Regions from separate parts of the Companilactobacillus miaonis genome, predicted to be linked through region 1. Evidence: riboswitches for the same ligand, from Rfam matches in the RefSeq annotation. Region 1 holds a riboswitch; the other holds the start of a gene.
What was found. Region 1 has a riboswitch for tetrahydrofolate ahead of U8521_RS11940 (folate family ECF transporter S component). Riboswitches for the same ligand answer to the same signal wherever they lie in the genome.
Positions count from the first base shown of each region.

Region 2: it holds a riboswitch for tetrahydrofolate, as region 1 does, so the genes downstream of both, U8521_RS11265 (folate family ECF transporter S component) here and U8521_RS11940 (folate family ECF transporter S component) in region 1, are expected to answer to the same signal.

Region 1 is NZ_JAYKTX010000016.1:39,710-44,472, forward strand. Features, by position in the region: gene hutH (histidine ammonia-lyase) at 1-304, shown strand, start outside; gene U8521_RS11935 (YitT family protein) at 612-1,481, shown strand; THF riboswitch at 1,495-1,591, shown strand; gene U8521_RS11940 (folate family ECF transporter S component) at 1,628-2,155, shown strand; gene U8521_RS11945 (bifunctional folylpolyglutamate synthase/dihydrofolate synthase) at 2,167-3,453, shown strand; gene U8521_RS11950 (aldo/keto reductase) at 3,570-4,442, opposite strand.
Region 2 is NZ_JAYKTX010000014.1:44,229-48,991, reverse strand. Features, by position in the region: gene rimI (ribosomal protein S18-alanine N-acetyltransferase) at 1-50, opposite strand, end outside; gene tsaB (tRNA (adenosine(37)-N6)-threonylcarbamoyltransferase complex dimerization subunit type 1 TsaB) at 25-750, opposite strand; gene U8521_RS11265 (folate family ECF transporter S component) at 815-1,342, opposite strand; THF riboswitch at 1,397-1,491, opposite strand; gene U8521_RS11260 (acyl-[acyl-carrier-protein] thioesterase) at 1,555-2,295, opposite strand; gene rsmI (16S rRNA (cytidine(1402)-2'-O)-methyltransferase) at 2,292-3,164, opposite strand; gene U8521_RS11250 (DNA replication initiation control protein YabA) at 3,179-3,538, opposite strand; gene U8521_RS11245 (DNA polymerase III delta subunit-related protein) at 3,550-4,500, opposite strand; gene darA (cyclic di-AMP receptor DarA) at 4,502-4,763, opposite strand, start outside.

The DNA.
Region 1 (4,763 bases):
AGACTTCGTAAGTATGGGAACAACAGCCGCAAGAACAGCCAGAGACATCGTGGACAACTCCAAGAGAATCGTAGCCACAGAAATCATGGCAGCTTGCCAAGCACTAGACCTAAGTGAAAGAACAAACGGCTTAGGAAAAGGAACCAAACCAGCTTATGAAACATTCAGAAAAGCCGTAGACTTTATCGAACATGATAAAGATATCGAAATTTACGACGAATTGAATAAAGCTACAGAAACATTGACAGATAATACTTTGTTAGAAGCTGTGGAGAAAGAAGTTAGTTTGGATATTGAATTCTAAGAGCCGAAGGCAGAGCGTGTAACAGGGGCGGTCAGCTCCCGGAGGATAACGTAATTTCACGAATTGCACGCTGTACTTTGCGGGCGATTTGGGAAATTTTGTTATCTCGGAGGGAGTTGCCCCTGTGGAACGCGTTTTGACTATATTGCATAGAACCATGGTTATAAAAAAAAGAACAACCGTTATTCCAAAAAGAACCATGGTTATCCCCAAAAAAAGAACAAGGCTATCGAAAAAGGAATCAAAACCTTCTCAACTACCACCACAACTACCCTCAAACTACCCCCAAAAAAGAGAGGTGAAATCAATGTCAAAGCTCCAAATTCAATGGCAAGACATCATCTCCAAATTAACAGTTTGTTTGATTTACGCCATCCTGTACGCCATAGCACTAAATTTCTTTTGGCAACCAGGACACATCTATGCCGGTGGATTGACGGGTATTTCCCAAATAATAGTTACTTTATTGGACAAAGCAGGATCGATCAATCTTTCATTTTCAATCATCTATTATTTGTTGAATATTCCGATGATCTTATTAGCTTGGTTTAAGATCAATCACAAATTCGTTATTTTCACGATTGTCGCCGTAACTTTTGCCTCGATTTCAACTTCGATCATGCCGCACATGGTGCTGATCGAGGATCCAATCATCTGTGCGGTCTTTGGTGGGGTCATTAATGGCTATTCGTTAGGATTAGCGTTAAAAAATGGTATTTCTACTGGGGGAATGGATGCGTTAGTCGTTACTTTAAGGCAGTTGACCGGGCAAAGTGTCGGCGTGATTTCGATGATACTAAACGGCGTTATTATGCTTGCTGCCGGATATTTATTCGGTTGGCCATATGCCTTTTACAGTTTAGTTTCGATTTTCGTCAGTGGCAAAGTTACCGATTTAGTCTACGTCAAGCACCGCAAGGTTCAGGTGATGATCATCACGCAAAAACCTGAAGAAGTGGCGACTGCCTTGCAAGAGAAACTTACACGGGGAATTACCGTTATGCCAGCTTATGGAGCGTATAAAAATGCTTCACAAAATGTTTTGATCACCGTTATAACGTTCTATGAGATGGAAATCTTGGATGAGATTATGAAGCAAGTCGACCCCAAGGCCTTTGTCAGTGTTTCTCAAGACATTTTGATCTTGAGTGAATTCAAGGACAACGATATTGTTTAGTTTCAGTTAAAAATTCAGAGTAGGAAACAAAGCGTCAAGTGTCAAAAGATGGGATGTTGCTTTTGGACGAAGGGAACTTTATCCGCGGTTTTGTTTTCGCATTCGCTGCATGACACATGTGGCAGCTCTAAAAGGAGATGCTCAAAATGGAAAAAAAGATTAGTGTTTACTCGATTTCAACAATGGGATTATTAGTTGCTTTGATGATTGTGTTGTCACAAGTATTTGGCTTTGAAACGCAATTGATCAAAATCACCTTCGATTTTATTCCACAGTTAGTTTTAGCTAGTTTATTTGGACCTTTCTGGACAGGAATGTGTGCCGTCGTAGCTGACTTGATCGGTTCAACCCTTTTAGGTAAGGGTGCCTTCTTCATTGGATTCACATTGAATTCATTTATTTCCGGGTGGTTGTATGGAAAATTCTTCTATAAAAAGGAAATTACGTTAAAGAGTGCCTTCACCTGTGTTCTGCTCAACACCGTTATCATCAGTCTGTTCCTCACCCCACTTTGGCTGTCAATTATGTACAATATCCCATTTACCGATCCAAAATTATGGGCCATCAGAATTGTGAAAGCCATTGTTATGCTAGTAGTTCAAACCGGTGTAATTGTTTTCTTTGGAAAAGCTGTTCCATTCAAATCAATTGCTCACAGATACATTGCTAGATAGGGGGGATAAAGATGTATCAGACAGGTGATGAAGCAATCGGGTGGATCGATTCACGGACCAAACACGGATCTCGTCCCGGATTGATTCGAGTTAAAGAGTTATTGAGATTAGTAGGTAATCCCGAAGATGATGTCAAAAGTATTCACATTGCTGGAACTAATGGCAAAGGGTCGACCGTTATGTATTTGCGAGTTTTATTGGAACAAAAAAATCTAACCGTCGGAACCTTCACATCACCTTATATCGAAAGTTTTTATGAACGAATCGCCATCAATGGTCAACCGATACCAGAACAAGATTTCGTCAACTTAACCAATAAATTCGCCCCACTGGTAGAAAAAATGGATAGAGAAGATAGCTTTTCTGGCATCACGCAATTTGAGATCCTGACCGCAATGGCGTTTGATTACTTCAAAGATCGCGTCGATATTGCCATCATTGAAACCGGAATTGGTGGCTTGTTAGACAGTACTAACGTAGTAAAACCAGAACTTTGTGCCATCACCACCGTTGGCTTAGACCACGTTGACATTTTAGGAGACACTTTAGAAAAAATCGCTGAACAAAAAGCGGGCATTATCAAACAAAACATTCCAATAGTTTCCGGAAATATCCCAAATAATGCCCAAACAGTGATTCAAACAGCAGCTAAAAAAGTGCACGCTCCAAGCTTTGTTTGGAAAACGGATTACAAAACGGAATATTTAGGCTTCAAAGATCAATTTGAGATGTTCAACTTTCAAAACCAATACATTAAACTCCAAAATTTAAAAACTCCTCTCACCGGACATCAACAAGTTGAAAATGCGGCCGTAGCTTTGGAATTATTCTACCTATACTGTCAAAGCCACAAATATTCTTTCGACGAATCGCAGATACAACAAGGACTGTCAAAAGTCTTTTGGCCAGCCAGAATGGAAGTAGTCAGTCAAAATCCTTTGATAATTATGGACGGAGCGCACAACCCACATGCCATAAAACGCCTCAAAGACAATATCTTGACCGAGTATCAAGATAAACGAATCCATATTCTCTTTTCAGCCATTACGACGAAGAATATCGATTCAATGTTAAAAGACCTCCTCACCATACCTCAGTTGGATTTCACATTAACAACCTTCGATTATCCAAATGCGTTGACGTTAACTGATTATCAAAATTTTGACGGAATTACAATCGATTCAAATTGGCAACAAGTTTTAGAAGACAAACAAGACCAAATGGGAGAAGCAGACGTTTTGTTTGTGACTGGTTCGTTGTACTTTGTTTCGCAAGTTCGTGATTTTATTAAGGATTAGATAGTGGTTCTATTTGTTAATAGAATTATAAAAAAAGACAGGTATTTATTAGGAGCATTTGTCCTATTGATATCTGTCTTTTTGGATTCAGTATAAATTTTAAAGTTGGGAAAATTTTAATCTTCCAAATTTGATAGTTTCTTGAAGTCTTCGTCACTCAAACTTACGTTGGCAGCGTTTAAGTTGTCTTTCAAGTGATCGACTGAGCTTGTTCCAGGAATTGGTAGGATATTCTTTGAACGTTTCAATAACCAAGCTAAAGCAATCTGGGCAGGACTTGCATTGTACTTCTTAGCAATGTCTTCTAGAGGACTGTTGCTCTTGGCTAAATTACCAGTATCTAGTGGGAACCATGGTAGAAAGGCGATGTTATTTTCGGCTGTATAGTCGACGATGGCATCGTCATTTTTGTGATGACCGACGTTGTACATATTTTCAACGGCATCAATTTTAGCTACCTTTTGAGCAGCCTTTAGTTCATCTAGTGAAACTTGACTGATACCAATGTGCTTGATTTTACCCTCATCTTGCATCTTCTTTAATTCACCGATTTGATCTTCGATAGGAACGTGAGAATCGATTCGATGTAAGAATAGTAGGTCTTCATGGTCACGATTGAACATTCTTAGTGATAATTCAACTTCTTGGCGAAGATAAGCCGGAACACCAACAGGAATCCATTCATTTTCACCAGTTCTAACTTGACCGACTTTATCAGAAATAAAAATTTTGTCTGAATCAGAATATTCACTTAAAGCCTTAGCCAAATATGAGTCAGCTGTCCAAGGGCCGTATGAATCAGCCGTATCAACAAAGTTTACACCAAGGTCAAAAGCATGTTTGATCAAATCAACTGCGTGATCAGGATCTTTGTATGCCCCCCAAACACCTTTACCAGTGAGTTGCATAGTGCCGTAGCCGAGACGGTTGACGACGAAATCTTTATCAAATTCAAAAGTACCAGCATTTTTTGCGTTTATATCTGACATTAATAAATTCCTCCTGTAAAACTTATTTACAATTAAACGGTAATCAATTTAATAATTTTATACAAACATTTGCTCCGAAGTAGACAGATGATATTGTCGAAAAGTAGTTTTGTAGGGTCTTATATCAAATTAAAATAATTAAAGAACAGTAGGTTAAAACGTATCCAGACAGTTATGAATCGTATCCATTTCAGAATTTATAACAGTAGCCGCAAAGAATCAGATCTAGTCTGGAGCAACAGTTCTGGGAAATGCTCAGCCCTGAAATTCCTCTTGGCGCTTTCAGCGCCTAGTGGAAGGCCAATCTTGAAGACAATTCCC
Region 2 (4,763 bases), on a different contig from region 1:
TCCGTTTTACTACTTAAAATACTTTTAAACTTCTTCAACATAGGAAACATTCTTGTCTTCCTTATTACCTTTAGCATACCAGTCATGCTCTGCTTGCGTGAGACGCAAATAGGTTGGGATAAAGTTATCAATATCCTTAACTGCTGGTGTCGTCTCTGCAATTTTACTTAATTTAGCAGCATCTGGCAACGAATCCTCAGTAGAAATTATCGTTGCTTCAGGAAAATGATTTTGAATTAATTCGGTTAATCTTGGTGTTGCATTGATAAATTCCAATTCTTGTGATTCATATTGTTCTAAAGTTTCAAATAAATTTTTCATTGAAGTATGGTGGTCACTGATCACAGTTAATAGACGACCATCCCGATTATTAACGTAAACTCCGGCAAAAGCGTTGTCATTTCTAGCATCCATCAAAGGAACTAAGAGATGTTTCTTATCACCATTAGCAGCTAACAACTTCAAACTAGAAACACCGACTAATTTTTTATTCAAAGTATCCGCTAAAACTTTTGCAACCGTGACAGCAATTCTAACACCAGTATATGAACCAGGTCCTTTAGCAACTGCAATCAAGTCGATATCATCAACAGATAAATTGGCTTTTTCTAAACTTTTTTTAATATCTGGTAAAAGTGAAACACTGTGGGTCTTTTTCTCAGTTGATTCAATATGTGCTAAAACTTCGCCATCAACAACTACCGCAACGGATAATGGCTTATTGGATGTATCAAATGCTAATATTTTCATAATAATCCCTCATTCTTAATAGAATTATTTTAACACATAATTTTTATCCAAAAAAAAAATCGACCTATAGGCCGATTTTATTAAATTTTGAATTATCGATCCATTTAAGAACGATATACAAAAGTCCTGTTTGATAAACCAAACTAAATGCCTCTTTGGCAAGTCTTGGTACCAATAAAGTCATGACCGGTAAATTGGTCATCATCTGAATCCACAAGGTATTCATTGCTGTATTAACAATTACCGTAATCAATAACACGGTGATGAACGTTCTGAGAACTGTTACTTTGTGGTTGTGTAACATGTACCCATAAATCAAACCTGCCACAAGTGCTGACAAGGTGAAACCAAAGAAGAAACTACTACCTGAAGGCAAAACTGTATGACCAATAATATCTGCCAAGACGTTAGCAATTGCAGCCTTGTATGGTCCAAAATAATACCCCATCAAAGCAATTGCAATAAAACTAAAGCCTACCTTCAAAGTATTGCTACCGATTGATAACTTTCCTAAAACCATTTGTAAAGCTATCAACAGTGCCATCCACGTAACTTCTTGAACACTAATTACCTTTGTCCTACTGTTGTTCATAATCCGACATCTCCCAAACGGAGCTGCCACCGCATATAAAAGAGGCCTATATAAAGTGGCGAATGCGGAAACAAGATCGCGAGTAAACTCTTTGTCCGATGTTCACATTCCGTTCCATCAGCACTTAACGCCTTGAATCCTACTCCAAATAATTTTTAGTACCTCAATATAGTAGCACAAATATTTTTGGTTACAAGTGATTAGTTTGGATTTTATTTATTTCCCCACTCAAACTGAGCAGTAACGTTCAGTACGTCACCGTCTTTAATCCAATGAATAGATTTATTATTCGTATTATCAAGTTTTGCATAGGCTACTGGTTGACTATCCAAATTCAATTCTTTTTCGTATTTTATATCCATACTCTTAATTCGATGACTGGCAATAAAATCAGTATCAAGTGTATCGATCATCCAATCGAAATAATATGAATTATTAACATGTTTATTAACATCGATGTTGTAATAGCCAATATGTTGTTTCTGTTTGAAATCATAATCATCTGGAATTTTGATTCGGTTAAAGCGTTGAATCCGATTAACTTCTTCAGCTCCAAATTTGTTATCCAAACGATCCGCTGCACCGACGATTTTCCGTTCTTTAATATCGATCAAAACAAAAGCACTCTGAGCTTTAGCTAAGACGTTTCCATCTAAATCCTCGACCCAGAAGTTACGATAAAAGAAATATTTGTTATAACTCGTTGCTTGAGTCGTCACTTTCAACTTTTGACCCAAGGTAGGCATTTGTAAGATGTCTAAATGATATTGAACCACTACCCAACCTAAGCCATTGTTCTCAACCATCTCAGTACTATCAACATCAGCTTGATGCAACTGCTTTTCAGACGTCAACAGCATGATATCGATCAAAGCCGACAAACGAATATCACCTGTGAAATTTACAAAATAATATGGTACTTCTGTTTCAATTGAAAAGGTTTCTTTAGTCACTTTTCTTCTCCAATTCCATGATAAAGATTATAGACAGCTTGTTTCTTCAAGCCATTAGTCAAGGCAACTTCCTTAATTGCTTTGTTAGGTTTTTTACCAGAGGCAATCAAGTTATCTACTGCTGAGATCAGATCTTGGTCAGAACTTACCGCAACTTCTTCTTCCGGTTTTCCAGCAATTATCAAAACATACTCACCTTTAGGATCGTTGTCTTCGTAATAGGCAGCAACGTCTTTCAAACTTCCCCGTAAAAAGGCTTCGTGAATCTTAGTTAATTCCCGGGCTAAAGCAATCTGCCGGTCATCCCCGAATCGTTCGATCAAATCTTGAATCGTCTTCTTAACTCGATAAGGTGATTCATAGATAATCGTAGTCTCAGAACGCTTTGCCAAATCAGCTAGTGCTTGCGTTCTTTCCTTACCCTTTCGAGGTAAAAAGCCATAGAAGTAAAATGGCTGTGGCTCGATTCCTGAAGCAATCAACGCCGTGATTGAAGCCGTAGCACCTGGCAGCGGAATGACTGGGATCTCTTCTTTGATAGCTGCTTTGACTAATTCCTTACCAGGATCACTGATCGAAGGAGCTCCGGCATCACTAACTTGAGCAATTTTTAAACCGTCATTCATTTTTTCTATTAATTCTGGAATACGTTGCGCAGTATTATGTTCATGAAAACTTATTAATTCTGTTGGTATTTCAAAATGATTCAATAAATTCTTAGTATTACGAGTATCCTCTGCCGCAACCAAGTCTGCTTCTTTTAAAGTGTTGACAGCTCGAAAAGTCATGTCTTCTAAATTACCAATTGGTGTTGGCACTAAAAAAAGGCAGCCCTTCGAATTTTCAACAAAACTTTTTTGTTCCTTCATTCAAATAGCTCCCCTTACTTTTTAACTTTTTTATTCTTCTTCCAGTTCGTTCCGTACAAAACGTTCATACAGAATAAACATTCCTCATCATTATCACGATGAGATCCATAGTACTGTTGGCAAACGTGAAATCCTTTGCGATAAAGTTTTTCCAAATTCAATCGCGAATCAGACAACGCATTGCCATTAAAATCCTTTTCCTCATAGCCAACTTTTTCTAAGTGTTTCCGAAGATTTTGGTTCTCTAACTTAATTTCCTCGTTTTTCTCCAAAGTATCGGACAGTTCCTCTTTCAACAGAGAAACCTTTTTACTTATATCATTTAGTTGATTTGTGATTGTTTCAAATTCATCATATAAATCCTTCTCTGACATGATTTCACCTACTAATCCACAAATTTTAATGACAAATCTTCTAAAATAGCTTGAAAAGATACATTACTTTTCCACATCTGTTCGGCTGTGAATAAGTCATCAGACATTTCAACAATCTTTTTTATCCCCTTGTTGGAAAGTAAATCCTCAGTCGTCAATGTTGATTTTTCTAAATTGTACCTAATTGATAATATATCACTAAAAATCTGATTCAACATGTCGAAAACCAAATGTTGCTGATTTTTATTCTCTACTAAAGGCATGATATCAGTCTGTATATCAATAAAACTATTTATTTTTTGTTTATTAATTTCTCTCAACCAATTGGTGATTGCCGACAACATCGCTTGGTATTTATCACCGGTAATGCTATCCAAATATTTAATATCTGTAAATTTCAAAGCCTTCTGAGCTTGCGGTACTTTGAAACCGACTTCCACCAAACTCTTGATCTCATCTTCATTACTCTTATTCGACAAATGAAAAATCTGCACCCGTGATTGAATCGTTGGCAACAGCTGTTTAGCCGAATCCGCCAACAAAATAATCATCAAGTTACCTTCAGGTTCTTCAATCGTTTTCAACAAATTATTACTAGCTGCGTTAGTCATTTTCTCAGCTTCATCGATAATCAAAATTCGCCTTTTTCCCTGAGTGGCGGTCATATTGGCTTCTTTCTTGAAAAACTTGATATCGTCGACACCAATACTCTGCTTCTCGGTCTCCACTTCTAGGACGTCGGGATTATCACCCAAGGCAATCGTGCGACATTTTTGGCAAGTTTGATCCGGTGCGCCGTCTCGTAAGTTATCACAAAACTGACTTTGAGCTAACCAAATTGCTACCTGTTGGCGTATTTTTGATGATGCGCTATCGATCAAATAAGCGTGCGACAACATGTTTGAAGCAATTATCTTTTTAAATTCCGCAATCACTTTTGGTTGCTCGTCTTGTATTTTCATTTTAGAATCTCACAAATTTTTCCACAGGCAAGATGAAACAAGTTGCTCCACCGACTTGAACTTGAATTGGTTCTGCTAAACTACTTGCTGCTTCTGGCATCAAGAAAGTTGGAGTAACATATTGTGAACGAGTATGACAATTTTTCTTAATAATGCTCAATACATCGTCAACTTTTTCATCTTCAACACCGATAATAAACGTACAATTTCCGGCCTTCAAAAATCCACCAGTTGATGGCAATTTTGTCGCTCTAAAATTACTT